DNA from 3 places in the Sulfitobacter sp. PR48 genome. Region 1 is predicted to be linked to each of the others. Evidence: riboswitches for the same ligand, from Rfam matches in the RefSeq annotation. Region 1 holds a riboswitch; each other region holds the start of a gene.
The links. A riboswitch is a leader RNA that binds a small molecule or an ion and turns the genes downstream of it on or off. The one in region 1 is predicted to bind cobalamin.
Positions count from the first base shown of each region.

Region 2: another riboswitch for cobalamin. It lies ahead of PVW51_RS24325 (TonB-dependent receptor); the one in region 1 lies ahead of nrdH (glutaredoxin-like protein NrdH).
Region 3: another riboswitch for cobalamin. It lies ahead of PVW51_RS01840 (CbtB domain-containing protein); the one in region 1 lies ahead of nrdH (glutaredoxin-like protein NrdH).

Region 1 covers NZ_JARAMM010000004.1:243,456-249,614, forward strand. Annotated here, with positions in the region: gene PVW51_RS07520 (hybrid-cluster NAD(P)-dependent oxidoreductase) at 1-847, opposite strand, end outside; gene PVW51_RS07525 (aromatic ring-hydroxylating oxygenase subunit alpha) at 852-2,078, opposite strand; cobalamin riboswitch at 2,201-2,399, opposite strand; cobalamin riboswitch at 2,529-2,720, shown strand; gene nrdH (glutaredoxin-like protein NrdH) at 2,817-3,038, shown strand; gene nrdI (class Ib ribonucleoside-diphosphate reductase assembly flavoprotein NrdI) at 3,049-3,465, shown strand; gene nrdE (class 1b ribonucleoside-diphosphate reductase subunit alpha) at 3,534-5,615, shown strand; gene nrdF (class 1b ribonucleoside-diphosphate reductase subunit beta) at 5,624-6,159, shown strand, end outside.
Region 2 covers NZ_JARAMM010000013.1:52,746-58,904, forward strand. Annotated here, with positions in the region: gene PVW51_RS17150 (heme ABC transporter permease) at 1-535, opposite strand, end outside; gene ccmB (heme exporter protein CcmB) at 619-1,275, opposite strand; gene ccmA (heme ABC exporter ATP-binding protein CcmA) at 1,272-1,889, opposite strand; gene PVW51_RS17165 (Mth938-like domain-containing protein) at 1,979-2,332, opposite strand; cobalamin riboswitch at 2,498-2,704, shown strand; partial or broken gene PVW51_RS24325 (TonB-dependent receptor) at 2,830-3,425, shown strand; gene PVW51_RS17175 (ABC transporter ATP-binding protein) at 3,605-4,201, shown strand; gene PVW51_RS17180 (DUF6925 family protein) at 4,198-5,031, shown strand; gene secF (protein translocase subunit SecF) at 5,158-6,126, opposite strand; gene secD (protein translocase subunit SecD) at 6,128-6,159, opposite strand, start outside.
Region 3 covers NZ_JARAMM010000001.1:382,675-388,833, forward strand. Annotated here, with positions in the region: gene cobW (cobalamin biosynthesis protein CobW) at 1-934, opposite strand, end outside; gene PVW51_RS01825 (DUF1636 family protein) at 931-1,305, opposite strand; gene PVW51_RS01830 (hypothetical protein) at 1,302-1,814, opposite strand; gene PVW51_RS01835 (CbtA family protein) at 1,822-2,514, opposite strand; gene PVW51_RS01840 (CbtB domain-containing protein) at 2,706-2,864, opposite strand; cobalamin riboswitch at 2,909-3,125, opposite strand; gene PVW51_RS01845 (DMT family transporter) at 3,371-4,276, shown strand; gene pncB (nicotinate phosphoribosyltransferase) at 4,321-5,613, opposite strand; gene PVW51_RS01855 (NYN domain-containing protein) at 5,692-6,159, shown strand, end outside.

The sequences.
Region 1 (6,159 bases):
TGACGCCCGAGGTGGCAAAGGTGATCTCGGCGCTGGTATCCTCGTCCGGCACGATGTCGTCCAGCGCGGGGGCCTCGGCCTCGTTCGGGGTGGGGGCCTGGAAATTCTCCTGGTGGTAGCGATCCATGTCATAGCCAAGACCCTGAAGCGCCTCGCGCACGGTCTGCATGAAGGGCTCGGGCCCACAGCAAAAGACTTCGCGCTCCAGATAATCGGGGGCCATGAGGCCCAGCATCAGCTGGTTGATCTGGCCGCGATAGCCGGTCCAGGGCGCAAACCGGTCGGCCGCCTTGACGATCCAGTGCAGGTCGATGCCCGGCACCCGGCTGGCCATGTGCTCCAGCCGCTGGCGAAAGATGATCTCGGACGGGCGGCGCGCGCAGTTCACAAAGACGATGTCAGGCTCGGTGCCCAGATCGAACATCCAGGTGGTCATCGACATCATCGGCGTGATGCCGGACCCGGCCGAGATGAACAGGTATTTGTCTGACGGGAAATCGGTATGGGTGAACCAGCCCGCCGGTCCCGTCACCTTCAGCCGCATGCCGGGTTCCAGGTGATCCAGCATCCAGCGTGTGCCGATGCTGTCGGCCTGCGCCTTGACGGTGATCGAGATCGACCGCGGCCGCGAGGGCGAGGAGGAAATCGTATAGGTCCGGTGCACGGTGCCACCGGGCACCGGCAGTTCCAGCGTCAGGAACTGACCCGGCTTGAAGTCGAACAGCGCCCCCGAGGGCGCGCGAAAGGTGAATGTGGCGGTATTGGCCAGTTCGGGGATGACCGACACGCATTCCAGCGGTTCATCGTCCTGCCAGAAGATATTGGACGGATGGGCGATATCTTTCATCGTGTTACTCCGCCGCCATCTGGGTCGGGGTCAGCCGCCGCGACATCGTGTTGCAATACCAGTCGACAAAACCGATCACGCCGGTCTCGTGGATGGGCGAATAGGGACCGGGCTCATAGGCGGGTGAATTGATGCCGCGCTGGTTGTCTTCCACCACCCGGCGGTCCTCGTCATTGGTGGCGATCCAGACCTCGGTCAGGCGCTGGAGATCGTAATCCACACCTTCCACGGCATCCTTGTGGACCAGCCATTTGGTCGTGACTTGCGTTGTCGTCGCCGTCAGCGGTGTGACGCGAAAGACGATGGAATGATCCGGCAGGAAATGGTTCCAGGTGGTGGGGTAATGGTATTTCAGCAAAGTGCCGGCGGTGTCGTCCCGGACCCGCCCGAGAAACTTTGTCACCGCCGGTTTCAGGTCCATCGTAAAGCTCTTGGCACCCGGCAGAAGCGGCATCCGCGCAAGGCGGTATTGCATGTCCTCGGCCATGCGGAATTGCGAGGGATAGCCCTGATCTTCCAGCCGGTCGAAATGGGCCTGAAGATGCGGCGGTGTCTCCCCTTCCTCGATGCCGGTGACGGTCGGATCATCGGTAAAGGACCGGCACAGGCCCGGATGGTTGCCCCCGCAATGGTAACATTCGCGGTTGTTTTCCCAGACCAGCTTCCAGTTGCCGTCTTCGATGATGCTTGTCTCATGCGCGACCTTGGCGTCGCTCAGGTCATGCACCGCAAGATAGGGCTGCGCGAGGGCGGCGAAGGCCTCGAAATCGGGCGCTTCATCGGCAAGGCAGATATAGATCAGCCCCTGCAGATCCCGGCAATGGACCGGTTTCAACCCATGCTGTGACGGATCGAAATCAGGCCCCATTTCGCGGGCCCACAACAGCTTTCCGTCCAGACTGTATGTCCATTGGTGATAGGGGCAGACCAGGTTGGGCGACACGCCCTTTGCCTTGTTGCAGATGACCGAACCGCGATGGCGGCAGGAATTGTGAAAGGCGCGGATCACGCCATCGGAACCGCGCACGATGACCACGCCGTAGCTGCCGACCTGATGGGTGACATAGCTGCCCGCTTTGGTCAGTTCGCAGGCAGGGACGGCGAACAGCCAGTCGCGGTAGAAAATCGTTTCCATATCCGCGCGAAAGACGTCGGGATCGGTGTAGAAGGGTTGTTCCAGCGCATGGCCGGCGCGGCGCCGTGCCAGCAGGTCGCTGAGTGGGTGGGTCATCTTTCTGGTCTCCTGCCGCGCCCCGCGGATCGATTTGGGCAGATGACAGCACAAGACACCGATGGGCCGCAGCCTCTGGGAGGTGCCGCGCGCCAATTCAGTGCCAAGACCGCCACCCGCGGTTGAACAACTTCACCAAGGCTGGTTTCCGGACTTGATCGCAGCCCGTGAGGGCCCGAGGCGCAACGCCTTCCCGGGCTCCTCCTGCCCAGTGGCCGTTGATGCGCCGCATTACGATCTTACCGTTGCGGGGGCAGTGCCGGATTTTCGCCGGCTTCCCAATTCTCGGACCGAAGCCCGCACCTTGTCCTGTGATGATAGGCCGGACGCATGTTTTATGAAGATTTATTTGCGACCAAAACACTCTTGGAAAAGACAGCAACGCATTTTCCCGGAAGGGGAAGGTAAAAAGGCCGACATCTATATATTGACAGTTTGCCTCAAGTTCACCCAATATGCAGTTGCTTTGGTGCCGGCGACTCGTCTTGCCGGTGAAAAGGGAAGCTGGTGAAAATCCGGCACTGCCCCCGCAACTGTAAGCAGCGAGTCACGTCCCGTTACCACTGGTGCATGCCGCACCGGGAAGGGGGCCGCGACACCCGAGCTGCGAGTCAGGAGACCTGCCGGAGCACCATAGATGACGACCGCGGCGGAGGGCCGGGGCGCGTGTTCCGGTGCCACTGGCGCCCGATCCCGTGCCCTTCCTTTCGTGCCAACACCATAGTGAGGACAGGGCAAATGACCATTACAGTCTATTCCAAACCGGCCTGCGTGCAATGCACCGCAACCACCCGCGCGCTTGAGATGCGCGGCATTGATTTTCAGCTGATCGACCTGACCGAGGATGCCGCGGCAATGGCACTGGTGCAGGGTCTGGGCTATCGGCAGGCCCCCGTCGTGGTGGCAGGCGATGATCACTGGGCCGGATTCCGCCCCGACAAGATCAGCGCGATGATCTGAGGGCGCGGCAATGGGCGGGCTGGTCTATTTCTCGTCCCGGTCGCAGAACACGCATCGTTTCGTGGGCCGGACCGGTCTGGCGGCGGCGCGTATTCCGCCGGACCCCGAAGCGCCGCTGCCCGCTCCCGACGCGCCCTTTGTGCTGGTCACACCAACCTTTGCGGACGGGCAGGGGCGTGGCGCGGTTCCCAAACCGGTGATCCGCTTTCTCAACATTGCGCGCAACCGTGCGCTGTTGCGCGGGGTCATCGCCTCGGGCAACCGGAACTTCGGCGCGACCTATGCGCTGGCGGGCGATGTGATCGCCAGAAAATGCGCCGTGCCGGTGCTGTATCGCTTTGAACTCGCGGGGACCGACGGTGATGTCGCCCGTGTCCTGGATGGATTGGACAGATTTTGGAAAACGCAACTCTTGACCGCGAACTGACCGACAGCGCCCCGGCCGCAGCGGTGCCTGCCGAATGGCAGGGGCTCGACTACCACGCGCTGAACGCGATGCTGAACCTCTATGACGATCAGGGGCATATCCGTTTCGACGCCGACCGCATGGCGGCGCGGCAGTACTTCCTGCAGCATGTGAACCAGAACACGGTGTTCTTTCATTCGCTGGATGAAAAGCTGGACTATCTGGTCAGCGAAGGCTTTTACGAAGAGGCCGTGCTGAAGCAATATGACCGCGGTTTCCTGCACCGGATCTGGGCGGCAGCCTTTGCCCTGAAGTTCCGTTTTCCGACCTTCCTGGGCGCGTTCAAATACTACACCAGCTACACGCTGAAAACACTGGACGGGAAACGCTATCTCGAACGCTTCGAAGACCGCGTGGTGATGGTCGCCCTGACGCTGGCGCGCGGCAGTGAAGACGACGCGATGCGCCTGATGAACGAGATCATCGCAGGCCGGTTCCAGCCCGCAACGCCGACCTTCCTGAACGCGGGCAAGGCGCAAAGGGGCGAGCTGATTTCCTGTTTCCTGCTGCGTCTGGAAGACAACATGGAAAGCATCGGGCGGGGCATCAATTCGGCCCTGCAATTGTCCAAGCGCGGCGGCGGCGTGGCCCTGCTGCTGACCAACCTGCGCGAACATGGTGCGCCGATCAAAGGGATCGAGAACCAGTCGTCCGGGGTGATCCCGGTGATGAAACTGCTGGAAGACAGCTTTTCCTATGCCAACCAGCTGGGCGCGCGTCAGGGCGCCGGAGCCGTCTATCTGAACGCGCACCACCCCGATATCCTGCGTTTCCTCGATACCAAGCGCGAGAATGCGGATGAAAAGATCCGGATCAAGACCCTGTCGCTGGGCGTGGTCATCCCCGACATCACCTTTACCCTGGCCAAGAAGAACGAGGATATGTACCTGTTCTCGCCGCATGATGTGGAACGGGTCTACAAGGTGCCTTTCTCGGAAATCTCGGTGACCGAGAAATACCACGAGATGGTGGATAACCCCAGGATCCGAAAGAAAAAGATCAACGCGCGGGCGTTCTTCCAGACGCTGGCCGAGATCCAGTTTGAATCGGGCTATCCCTATATCATGTTCGAGGACACGGTGAACCGCGCCAACCCGGTCAAGGGGCGCATCGTCATGTCGAACCTGTGTTCCGAGATTCTCCAGGTCAGCGAGGCCTCCGAATTCAACGACGATCTGAGCTACAAGCATCTGGGCACCGATATCTCCTGCAACCTCGGGTCGCTCAACATCGCCAAGGCAATGGATGGTGGCGATCTGGGGGGCACGGTGCAGGCGGCGATCCGGGCGTTGAACGCGGTGTCGGAACTGTCGGCCATCGACTCGGTGCCTTCCGTGCGCCGGGGCAACGACGAAGGACATGCCATCGGGCTCGGGCAGATGAACCTGCACGGTTTCCTTGCGCGCGAGCATATCCACTACGGCAGCGCCGAGGGTGTGGATTTCACCAACATCTATTTTGCCACGGTGCTGTTCCACTGTCTGCGCGCATCTAACGCATTGGCGCGCGAACGCGGCCGCAGCTTTGCCGGTTTCGAAACGTCGAAATACGCCGATGGCAGTTTTTTCGATACCTATGTCGAACGGGACTGGCTGCCCGAAACCGCGCGCATCAAGGCCCTGTTCGATCAGTTCGGCATCGAAGTGCCCAGCCGTCAGGACTGGAACGCGCTGAAAGAGGAGGTCATGAAGGACGGGTTGTTCAACCGCAACCTTCAAGCGGTGCCGCCGACCGGGTCGATCAGCTATATCAACAATTCGACCTCGTCGATCCACCCGATCACCTCGAAGATCGAGATCCGCAAGGAGGGCAAGCTGGGCCGCGTCTATTACCCGGCGCCCTATATGACCAATGACAATCTTGAGTACTACCGGGATGCCTATGAAATCGGGCCGGAGGCGATCATCGACACCTATGCCGCCGCCACGCAGCATGTGGATCAGGGCCTGTCGCTGACGCTGTTCTTCAAGGACACCGCCAGCACCCGCGACATCAACCGCGCCCAGATCTACGCCTGGAAGAAAGGCATCAAGACAATCTATTACATCCGCCTTCGCCAACTGGCGCTGGAAGGAACCGAGGTGCAGGGCTGCGTCTCCTGCTCGTTGTGAGGACCGAAATGAAAGATCTGACCCATTCCCGCCCCGTGCCGCGCGCGATCAACTGGAACCGTTTGCAGGACGACAAGGACCTGGAGATCTGGAACCGTCTGACGGTGAACTTCTGGCTGCCGGAAAAGATGCCGCTGTCGAACGACATCCAAAGCTGGTCGCAATTGTCGGAGGAAGAACAGCGCCTGACGATCCGGGTGTTCACCGGCCTGACACTGCTGGACACGATCCAGAACACCGTCGGCGCACCTGCGCTGATGGCCGATGCGGTCACGCCGCATGAAGAGGCGGTTCTGACCAATATCGCCTTCATGGAGGCGGTCCATGCGCGGTCCTATTCCTCCATCTTCTCGACCTTATGTTCCACCGCCGAGGTGGACGAGGCATTCCGCTGGTCGGAAGAGAATGCGCAGCTGCAGCAGAAATCGCGGCTGATCCTAGATGAATATGACGCCACATCGAACCCGCTGCGCAAGAAGGTGGCCAGCGTGTTTCTGGAAAGCTTCCTGTTCTATTCCGGCTTTTACCTGCCAATGCATTGGTC
Region 2 (6,159 bases), on a different contig from region 1:
TCCAGAACTGCACGGCATAGCGGCTGAGCACGGCAAAGACCGACCCGACAAGGCACAGGACCGAGGTGAGATCGGCCGCGGTGTCGGGGTCTTCGATGGCTTCCCACAGGGCGATATAGCCGAGGTAGAACAGGAACAGGATCAGAAAGGAGGTAAGCCGGGGATCCCAGGCCCACCAGGTGCCCCACATCGGCTGGCCCCAGATCGCGCCGGTCAGCAGGGCGATCACGGTCATCACCACGCCCACGGGTGCGGCAGCCTTGGCCGCCAGCGCGCTGACATGGTGGCGGCGGATCAGCCAGATCAGCGAGGCGACCAGCATCATGAACCAGGCGTTGATCGCCATCAGGGCGGCGGGGACATGCAGGTAGATGATCTTGACCGTTGCGCCCTGGCGGTAATCCTGGGGCGTGCCGAAGAAGCCCCAGATCAGCCCGGTCGCGACACAGGCCAGCGACAGCACCCAGAGCACGGGTTGTACCCGCGCGCTCAGGGTGAGAAATTTCACCGGGTTTGCGTAACTCCAGATCGACATGGGCTACTCCTACTCTGCCGCGCGGCGGTGCTCAATAGACGACGGCGCGACGGATTGACCGGGGGTATGGGGGGCGGCGCCGCTCATCGCAGCCCCATGCGCAGCACGGCGGCAGAGGCGAAGGGCATCAGGGCGATCACCGCGCAGGTGATCCCGGCCAGCATCAGCAGTGGTGTGGTCACCTCCTGCCCGCCTGCGCCGCGCCGGGCGACCTCGGCCCCGAAGATCAGGGTCGGCACGTAAAGCGGCAGTACCAGCAGCGACAGCAGCAGCCCGCCGCGTTTGATCCCCACGGTAAGCGCCGCGCCGAAACAGCCGATGACCGACAGCGCCGGTGTCCCCAGCGCCAGCGAAACGACAAGCCAGAGGTAGCCTGGCGGTGCGAGGTTCAGCAGCACGCCCAGCACCGGGGCGGCCAGCACCAGCGGCAGGCCCGTGGTCAGCCAATGGGCCAGCGCCTTGACGCTCAGCGCCCCCTCCAGCGGCAGCGGGGCAGTGAGCAGCAGGTCAAGCGTGCCATCCTCGAAATCCAGCGCCAGCAGGCGGTCCAGCGACAAAAGGCAGGCCAGCAGCGCGCCCAGCCAGAGCACGCCGGGGGCGATGAGTTGCAAGAGCGCCGCCTGCGGGCCGACGCTGAAGGGCACCAGCACCGTCACGATCAGGAAGAAGGCAAGCCCCAGGCCAAAGCCGCCCCCGGCCCGGAGCGCGAGCGTCAGGTCGCGGATCAGAAGCGCCCTCACAGAAAGGCCTCGTCGCTGGCGCCGGCGCGGGTGGCAGCACTGGCGCGGAAGGGGGTGATGTCCAGCACCTGCGCCTCGATCCCCAGGTCGATATGGGTGGCGATCAGCGCCGCGCCGCCCTGTGCCAGATGCGCGCGCAGGGCAGCGGCAAAGAGCGCCACCGCCCCGGTGTCGAGCGAAACGGTGGGTTCGTCCAGCACCCAGAGCGGCCGCCCGGTGACCAGAAGCCGCGCCAGTCCCAGACGGCGTTTCTGCCCTGCCGACAGGGTGCCTGCCAGCCGGTCCGCCAGCCCGTGCAGGTCAAAGGCATCCAGCGCCGGGGTGATGTCGGAAGTGCCAAAGGTCCGCGCCCAGAAGGCCAGGTTCTCGGTCACGCTCAGCATCGCTTTCAGCCCGTCGGCATGGGCGGCATAGGCGACACGGTCCTGCGCGCCCTCGATGCGGCCCGAAAGCGGCGGTTGCAGGCCCGCGATGCTGCGCAACAGGGTAGTCTTGCCCGCGCCGTTCGGCCCGCGCAGGATCAGCGCCTGGCCCGGCACCAGCGCAAGGCTGAGACCGGTCAGAACCGGCACACCGCCACGGGCAAGGGTCAGATCATCGACACGTAACATCATGCCCCCTGCGTAACCCATTGGCGGAGCGCGCAAAAGCGGTCATTTGCGGCGCGGCACCCCGGCGGGGCGGGCGCAACGGCCCGGGCATGTCAGACGGGGATCAGCGCGAGGGCAATGCGGCGGCCTTCGCTCAGCAAGATGTTGTAGGTGCGGCAGGCGGCGGGGGATGCCATCGCCTCCACCCCCATACCGGCCTCCTCCAGCGGGCCGGTCAGGGATTCCGGCAGATGGCCGATCTCGGCGCCGGTCCCGACAAAGAGCACGTCAACCTGCCCCTTGAGCGCCAGAAGCGCGGCGTCGTCCTGCAGCCCGGCCCATGTCTGAATGCCACCGGGTCCGGCAATCACCGGGCCATGGATCACCTGCCCGCCGATGCGGAAAAAGCCGGGGCCATAGCCTTCGACGGGTTTCGCATCCGTAAAGACGATCTCGTTCAAGCGCATGTCACATCCCTTTGCAAAGCGGCAGGACGATCATAGCCGATGCGGCCCTGACGTTATAGGCCAGCGCGGTAAAAAGACGCCCCCTGGCGGGGTGCTTTGCCGCGGGCCCCGCCGGGCGGCGCAGAGAATTTTCCCATGCAGGCTTTACCGAAACGATTCGGGCCGCTAACCAAAGGGTACTTCGGTCCGGACGGTTCGCCGTCTGGTTAATAGGGAACGTGGTTCGGCCCTCCGGCCAAATCCACGACTGCCCCCGCAACTGTAGGCGGAGAGCGAAGCCGGCGCATACCACTGTCACAGCATATGTGATGGGAAGGTCCGGCCAAGCAACGACCCGCGAGTCAGGAGACCTGCCGAGGTGTTCACCCTGTTCGGGCGCGAGGGGCGTCGGGACTGCGGAGCTTCCGCTTGTGGTGTTTTCACCGTCTGCGGGGGGCATCCCTCAAAAGACAATTCAACGTCTGGCGGCCCGTCGGGGCCGCAACCGAGGGTATCTCATGCCTCTTGCATCCGCTCTGGCTTCCGCAGCCGTCGTTCCATTCTTCACCACTGCTGCACTGGCTCAGGATCATTTCGATCTGGGCGAAATCATTGTCTCGGGCGGGCTGACGCCGATCGAGGCCGAGGCACTGGGCCGCGCGGCGCGCGTTGTCACGGCACAACAGATCGAGGAGCGCGGCATCGCCACGGTGCAGGACGCCCTGCGCGCCTTGCCGGGCGTGTCGGTCAACGGGTACGGCAGCAGTTTTACCAGGTCCGCCTGCGCGGCGGCGAGGCAAACCATACGCTGATCCTGATCGACGGGATCGAAGCCTCGGGCGGCGATGGCGAATATATTCTCAGCGGTCTGGAAACCGCCAATATCGAGCGCATCGAGGTGCTGCGCGGGCCGCAATCGGTCTATTACGGTTCCAACGCCTCGGCGGGGGTTATCAATATCATTACCCGCAAAGGCGGGATCGGTGACACCTATTCGGCCACGCTGGAGCTGGGCAATGGGACAACGGCAACCGCATTTCTTTCGCGCCGGATGCGCCGGGTTATGTGGTGGATGATCCGACCCAGTTCGGCACCCGCGACGAACGGACGCTAGGTCGTGTTGACATTCATTGTCACCCACCCGTTTCAGTCCAAAATTGCTCAGTTCCAGGCAAGAGAGCGCAGGAATAGCCAGCTATTTCAAGCTCTCTTAACGCAGAAATGGGCAATTTTGGCGAAACCCCTGCGGGGCGCGGCGGATTTTGCCTCTGCCATCCCGGATGTTCGCTTCCAATGATCACATTGCTGCGCTCACATCAGGGCGCCAGCGGCAAAATCCGCCTCGCGCGGGTGGGCGACAATGAATGTCAACACGACCTAGGGGTCTACGGCGAATATGCGATGCTGGAGGGGCGGCTGACCCATCGGCTGGCCTATGAGAACACCAGATACGAATCGACCTTCAACGGCGGCGCGCCGAAGCTTACCCGGACCCAAGCGCTGAAATACCGGCTGAGTTTCGGCCTGGACGGGCGCAGCGTGGCAGAGGCCGGCCATCTGCTGAACCTGCTGCTTGAGACCGAGAAGGACAGCAGTTCCTCCAATCCGCATTACGGACGCGAATCGACCTCCCTCGCGCTGGAATACCGCGGCAGCTTTGCCGATCTGGCGGCGGAGGGGCGCGCGGTGATCGTGTCACTGCATGACCTGGGGTTGGCGGCGCGGCACTGCACCCGCCTGATCGTCGTCGACAAGGGCGGCATTGCCGCGGACGGCCCACCGCAGGCGGTGCTGACCCCAGCGCTTGTCCGTGACACCTTTGGCGTCAGCGCTTTTCTGGAAGAAACGGCATCGGGGCTTGTCTTTCAGCCGCTGGACATACTGGAATGAGCGGCGTCACCCTTGTGCGGCCCTGGCTGAGCCTTGAGCTTGAGCGCGAGATGCAGGTGCTCAGCTGGGCCATCAACCAGCCCGGTTTCGTGACGGCGCGACGCATCGTCTGGCGCGAGGTGCGCAATGCGGACCTGCCGAAAGAACGCGATGTCGCAGCCTGGCTGGCGCAGGAGCTTGAGGCGCAGAAGATGCAGGATGCCGTGGCCTTCCTGACCTCGCGCGATGTCTCCCGTTTCACCGACCAGAGCGCAAAGGCGGGCCGGTCGCTGATGGATCCGGACAATCCGGCCATGGCTGCCATCCTCAGGGCGCATCCGCACCGCGTTGCCCTGACCCGGCTGGGCCGGGTCGAGGTGTTTCAGATGATCGGCGGGCCGGATACCGGCGGCACCTCCCCCGAGGGGCCACATACGCATGTCTTGCCAAAACTTCTGCGCGCGGGGCGCACCCATTCCGCCAATGCGCCGATCCCCGAAGGCTGGGTGCCCTGTGCGGGCTATCACCCCGAGAGCCCGGTTTCCGGACGGCTGGGAGAGGACAAGGCGTTCAACCGCGCCGCCTTTTACAGGTTTCAGGAAATGTTGCAGGCATGGGGTTCGCAGGAATACCTTTCCGCGAAATCACTCTGCTGGGCAGCGCTTGAACGGGAGCGGGAGCCGGGCAGCATCACCGAGCCTGCGACCCGGATCGGGCGCGCCGGGCTGCGCAACGGGTTGCGGCAATGGCGGTGTCTGCAGGGCGATTGCGCGCTGCTGGATCGCTGGAGCGCTGCATTTGATGCCAGCACCCTGCCCGCGGAAACCGATGATGAAAATCCGGGGCACTGAAAAGCTAGCCGTACTGGCGGTATCACACTTCGCTGAAACCCGCAGGCCCGTTTCTGATGGTGCAGCGCAAAAGCTGATCCGCGCCGCACCTGGGACCGAACCTGCGGTCGATCCGGCGCGGGTGTCTCAGGCGTCAATATTGGCGTATTGGTTGCCTGCATTCGCATCCGGTTTGGACCAGTCGCGCTTGACGCCGAGATAGAGCAGGATCGCCGAGGCCACGAAGATCGAGGAATAGGTGCCCACGATCACGCCCCAGATCATCGCAAAGACGAAACCCCGGATCACATCACCGCCAAGTGCAAAGAGCGCGATCAGCGCCAGCAGGGTGGTGAAGGAGGTCATCAATGTCCGGCTCATGGTTTCATTGATGGACAGGTTCAGGATCTCTTTCAGGGGGCGTTTCTTGTACTTGCGCAGGTTCTCCCGCACCCGGTCAAAGACAACGACGGTATCGTTCAGCGAATAGCCCACGATGGTCAGAAGTGCTGCGATGATCGCCAGATCGAACCGGATTTCAAGCTCGGAGAAGATGCCGATTGTCAGCACCACGTCATGGACAAGGGCCAGCACGGCCCCTGCGGCAAACTGCCATTCAAAGCGCAGCCAGATGTAGATCAGCACCGCCCCGATCGCCAGCGCCACGGCAATCACCGCCGTCTGGATCAGTTCGCCCGATACCTTGGGGCCCACGGATTCGACCGAAGTGAACTTGATGTCGGGCCGCGCGGTTTTCAGCGCCTGTTCCACCGCTTCGATGGTTTCGACGGTGACCGCCTGCTGTTCGTCCTGCGCCTGGATGCGAATCATCGCCACGTTCTGATCGTCGCGGAAACTGGGGTCGAACACCTCGGTGATGGTGATGTCGCCCAGCCCCAGCTTGTCAATCGCATCGCGGTATTCCGCAACAACCACGGGGCGCGGGCTTTCGGTGCGGATCGTGGTGCCGCCGCGAAAGTCGATGCCATAGTTCAGGCCCTGGATCAGGAAGGAGGCAAAGGCGATGACCATCATCAGGCCCGAAATGCCCAGCCAGAGCTTCCAGCGTGCGAAGAAGTCGAAACTCGTGTCGTCCTTGATCATTCGCAAACGCATGTCAGACCTCAATTGTTTTGGGACGCGCCCGTT
Region 3 (6,159 bases), on a different contig from region 1:
CGAACTGCTGCCGCACCCGTGCGCCCACCGCCTGCACCAGCAGGCGCATCGGTTTGCCCGCCACCGCGACATAGCCCTTGACCCGCAGGATGTGCTGTTCGGTTGCCAGCCTTTCGATGGCCGCGACCAGCGCGTTCACATCCTCGACCTCGGGCATGGGCACCACAATGGTCTCGAAATCATCATGTTCGTGGTCATCCGCCCCGTCATGATGCGACGGGCGGGCCGCCAGATCGTCTTCGGCAGCAGCATTCAGACCCAACACCACCTTGGGGTCGATCACCCCTTCGGTCATCGGCAGGATGCGGATCGGGCGGGGGCTTTCCGCCTCGATGATCCGGCGCGCCGTGGCGAGCCCTTCCTCACCGGCCAGATCGGCCTTGGACATCAGGATGATATCCGCACAGGCAATCTGATCCTCGAATACCTCGGACAGCGGGGTCTCGTGATCCAGACTGTCATCGGCCAGCCTCTGCGCATCCACCGCCGCCTCGTCAGGGGCGAAACGACCCGCCGCCACAGCTTCGGCATCGGCCAGGGCGATCACCCCGTCCACCGTGATCTTCGAACGGATCGCCGGCCAGTCGAAAGCCTTGAGCAGCGGCTTCGGCAGCGCCAGACCGGAGGTTTCGATCAGGATGTGATCGGGTCGCGTGGGCAGCGCCATCAGCGCCTCGATGGTGGGGATGAAATCATCGGCCACCGTGCAGCAGATGCAGCCATTGGCCAGTTCCACGATGTTCTCTGCCGGGCAATCGGGGATTGCACAGGATTTCAGGATGTCGCCATCCACCCCCACGGTCCCGAATTCGTTCACCAGAACAGCCAGCCGCCGCCCGCCCGAATTGGACATCAGATGGCGGATCAGCGTGGTTTTGCCAGCGCCCAGAAACCCGGTGATCACGGTCACGGGAATTTTGCTCAGGTCATTCATTCGGCAGCCTCCAAAGGCAGGGTAAAGGGGGGAACACGCGCAAGGCTCTGCTTGCGGAAAATTACGGGGCGCTCACGCCAGGGCACCAGCCCGTCGGCACTTGCGGCATAGGCGGCGGCACCGGCCAGGATATCGGGGGCATCCGCCGGGGTCAGGCGGCCATATACATAGGTCCATTTGCCCGGCTCCGACAGCGCCACCGCCGCCCCTTGCGAACAGGCGGACAGACAGGCCACCCCGACGATCTCGACCGCGTCAGGTGCCCCCGCTTCGGTCAATGCGCTGTGCAGCAGCGCGCCGGGCCGGGGGGCATCCTCTTCCAGCACCTCACCCGCGCGGCAGGTGGTGCAGACATAAAGCGTTGCGGTCATTCCACCTCCACCACGGCCCGGGCCGTTACCGGCGTGCCCTCCACCTCCAGCGGATGATGATCGTTGCTGTTCAGCGTCACCTCGATCTCCACCTGGCCTTTGGGCAGGCCATCCAGATGCATCCAGGGGCCATAGATCCGGGCCAGCTTGACGCCGTTCGCATAGACATGCGCATGGCCCTGCCCCGGTTGATGGGGCAGGCTGGCGTTCTGCGGCGAAAACTCGAAATTCTCGACCATGACATGCAGGTTATGGCCCGCCATCGGGTCCGGGCTGACCATGATCTGAACCTCGGGCGCGGCATCCGCCGCGACCGCAATCGGCGTCTCGTGCATCTTGGCATGATCCATCCCGTCGGCAGTCATGCCCCCGTGATCCATCCCGCCATGCTGGGCCGCATCCCCATGATCATGCCCGTCAAAGGTGATCCCGTTGCCCGCCGCAAAGGCAAAGCCGAGACCGCCTCCGAAGACAAGGCCGATGACGAAAAGCGCAAGCGTTCTGCCCATCACACCCTCACGCCGCCTGGGCGGCATGCTCCCCTTCGCGCTGCCAGAAATAGCCCGCAAAGCAGCCGAGCAACACCCAGGCCGCCAGACCGACGCCGAGCGCACGCGCCGCGAACAGCGCGCCGATCTCGGTCGGGACAGGACCGGTAAAGGTCTCGGGCTCCGGCGCGCCGATCAGATGCGGTGCGGCCAGCAACAGCGCCGCCGCACTCCAGGCCGCCCAGTTCTGGCCAAAGGCCAGCAGCCAGAGCGCCACACAGGCCGCAATCGCCGTCGCAAACCACCAGACCTGCCGCAGGGCCACATCGGCCGCAGCCACACCGGGCACTTCCGGGGCAAGGGTAAATCCGGGGGCCAGATGAAAGGCGACGAAACCGGCAACACCCCACAGGATACCCCAGCGCCCGTCGATCCGCGCACCGCGGTCCTCGCCAAAGCTCATGGCCGCAACCAAGATCAGCGCATAACCGGTATAGGTCAGCATGGTGAAAATCACGCTCAACCCGTCGCGCATCAGGTCGAAACCGGGCAAGGCGGGATGGGCGCTGACCGCCTCTGCGCCGAAATGCACCAGCTCCCCGCTTTCATAAAGCTCCGCATGCAGCAGCACAGGCTGCACAAATACCAGTTGCAGCAGGCCGATGATCGCACCCGCCAAGGCCCCTGCAAAAAGGGCGGAAACCAAAAACCGTGAAGTCATAACGAGATCCTCTTGCTTTCATGGCAACGCGCCGGCACCGACACCAATCAACACAAACACGCCGCCGAAAATCGGCAGCGCCTCAAGCTGATAAAGGTCTATGACCGGAACGCGCTGCGTTGTTCACCAGGGGAACCGGGTCACCGCCTGCTTTGACGCGGCTCAGACCTGATCCCGATGGCCCATAGGGGTCAGTGGCAGGGGAAACCTGTGGCATGGCGCACATCATGCGCGGCATCATGCAACGCGGCGGCCTGAACGTGCCCGGTCAGCGTGATCAGGGCAAGGCCCAGAACGGCGGCAAAGATCGCGGGAACAAAGCGGCTGGCGGTCTGCGACTTGGCAGTCATTGTAGTCATGGTCTTCTCCTTGCCGTCACACCCGACGACCTGTTTCAAGTTTCTCACGCCTGGCAGGTCTCCTGGCTCACGGGTCGATGCCTTTGCCCGCCTTCCCCGACCGAATGGTCAAGTGGCACGTTGGGCACAGACTCTCCGCTTACAGTCGCGGGGGCGGCTTCCGTTTCAGGCTGTGCGGCCCTTACGGAATTCCCTGTTCGGTTCCACACCCAAAGGGGCGCTTGCGGGAACACCAAGCAAGCCCAATGTTGCACTTCGGCCCAGCCAAGGCAAGGCTCATTCACGACAACTCATGCGCCGAATGCGCTTGCCCGCAGCAACGCCTTGCGCTGTCTGGAAATGCCGGCCCCGGTGCGCAATCCCCGGTACTCCGGCCCCGGATCGGGTGGTGGCCTGCCCGCGCCCGACCATGACGTTTCAATTTCCTCTGGCCCTGCTCTGCCCTGCGGCCCATAACTGGCGGACAACCCTCCCCCTCTGACAGGAGCCTTCGCCGCGTGAGCCGAACCACCCTCGCGATTCTCTATTCGCTGTTTGCGATCCTGTTGTTCGATGGCATGGGGCTGATCATCAAACACCTCTCCGGCAGCTACGGCGCCGCCGAACTTTCGGCCTACCGCAACCTGGTGGGGCTGATCCCGGCACTTCTGGTCCTCTGGACCTCCCGGGACTGGCACGCCAAAGGGCGCAGCCTGCACATGCGTCAATGGAAACTGGCCCTGCTGCGCGGGCTGATCCTGACCTTCGCGCAATATTTCTTTTACCTGTCGCTGGGCATCCTGACCTTTGCCACCGCCTCCACCATCTCCTATTCCAACGCAGTCTTTGTCACCGCACTTGCCGTGCCCCTGCTGGGCGAAAAGGTCGGGCTGGTGCGCTGGGCCGCGGTGCTGGTCGGCTTTGCCGGGGTGGTGATGATCGTGGGACCGGGCCGGGACAGCTTTTCACTGGCGGCCCTGCTGCCGCTGGGCGCGGCGCTCTGTTATGCGCTGACCGCCGTCACCGCCCGGATGATGGACGACGGCCCGCCAACAGCCCTGATCAACCTGTATTCCACCGGCGTCGCGACCCTGGGTGCGCTGGTGCTGACGCTGGCCACGGGCGGTTTCACGCCAATGCAGGACGGCACGGACCTGCTGTGGATTGTGGCGATGGGCGGGCTCGGCGGATTTGCCGTGCTGGTGCTGGTGACGGCCTACCGCATGACTGAACAGAGCAACCTCGCCCCGTTCGGCTATTTCGGCATCCCGCTGGCCTTTGTCCTGGGCTGGCTGTTTTACGGCGAAGCGCCCTGGTCCGAGCTGTTCCCCGGCGCGCTGCTGCTGGCAGGTGGCGGATTGCTGATCATCTGGCGGGAACGGCAGATGAACGCGGCAGGGCGCGAGGTGACCACGCCAAAGTAGACACCCGTGCTCTGCCGCCATCGGCCGGTGCCGTTGCGCGCGTTCTAGACCACAACCTCCTGGCGGTCCTGCGCGCCAACCCCGAACACCCGCTTGTAGCGCTCGATCTCTTCGGCCGGGCCCATCGCCTTGTTGGGATTGTCCGACAGCTTCACCGTCGGCCTGCCATTGGCCGCCACGGCCTTGCACACCAGCGAGAAAGGGGCCAGCGCATCATCTTTCACCAGGCCCCTGAAATCATTGGTCAGCAATGTGCCCCAACCGAAGGAGACATTCACCTTCCCGGCGAATTTTCCGTGCAGTTCCCGTATCTTGTCCACATCCAGACCATCGCTGAAGATCACCCGCTTCTGGGTCGGATCCTCGCCCCGCGACTTCCACCAGTCGATGGCAATCTGCGCGGCCTTGACCGGGTCGCCGCTGTCCACGCGAATGCCTGTCCAGCCGGCAAGCCAGTCCGGCGCATTGTCGAGGAAACCCTTGGTGCCATAGGTGTCCGGCAGGATGATCCGCAGGTTCCCGTCATGCTCTTCGTGCCAGTCCGACAGCACCTCGTAGGGGGCCTCTGCCAGCGCGGCATCATCCTCGGCCAATGCGGCGTAAACCATTGGCAACTCATGCGCATTTGTCCCGATTGCCTCCAGCTCGCGGCTCATCGCGATCTTGCAGTTCGAGGTCCCGGTAAAGGCCTTGCCCAGGCCTTCCTGCATCGCCTGTACGCACCAGTCCTGCCAGAGGTAGCTGTGCCGCCTGCGGGTGCCGAAATCGGCCACGGAGAGGTCGGGAATCTCGCGCAGGACAGCGATCTTTTCCCAGACACGGGTCATCGCGCGGGCATAGAGCACCTGCAGTTCGAACCGGCCCATCGTGTCCAGCACGGCCCGGCCCCGCAGTTCCATCAGCACCGCCAGCGCGGGAATTTCCCACAGCATGACCTCGTGCCATTTGCCTTCGAAGGTCAGCTCATATTGGTCGCCACGCCGCTCCAGGTGGTAGGGCGGCAGGCGCAGCCCCTCGAACCATTCCATGAAATCGGGCCGGAACATCTGACGCTTGCCGTAAAAGGTATTGCCCCGCAGCCAGGTGCTTTCGCCCCGGCTGAGGCTGAGCGAGCGGATATGGTCCAGCTGCTCGCGCAGCTCGCCCTCGTCGATCAGCTTGGCCAGAGGCACGTGGTCAGACCGGTTGATCAGCGAGAACGTGACCTCGGTATCCGGTTTGTTGCGGAAAATGGATTGACACATCAACAGCTTGTAGAAATCCATGTCGATCAGGGACCGGACGATCGGGTCGATCTTCCACTTGTGATTCCAGACGCGGGTTGCGATATCGACCATCAGTTATTCCTCAGAACTTCCGCACCCTTGTGGCAAAGACTGCAGGACAGGGGCAAGGCTAAAGGTTAGGATTGAACCATGGATGTGCTTGCAAGCTTCACACCATTGCAGATCCTGACCCCCGTTATCCTGGCGCTGGCCGCCTTTGGCTATGTCCGCTGCCTGGCCACAGCGCTTTGGCAGACCTTGCTGGGCACAGCCGCGCTGGCGGCGCTTTTGTCGCTGTCCTATCCGTTCATTGCGGCAAATGCATGGGGCTGGGGCGGTGCCGCCGTGCTGGTGCTGGGTGCCGTTGCCCTGTCTCGGCTGGGCCGCCCGCCCGCACCTGCCGCCCCGCCCGGCGAAACTGTCGCCGCCAGTGACCGCAAGGACATCGTCATCGACGGCACCAATGTCCTCTACTGGGATGGCGAGGTGGCGGAACTGGCCAGCCTGCGGCTGGTCGTCAGCGCCCTGCTGAAACGCAAATATGCACCGGTTGTCTTTCTTGATGCCTCATCACGGCACCACCTGAAGGACAAGAGCCTGACGGAAAAGGATTTTGCC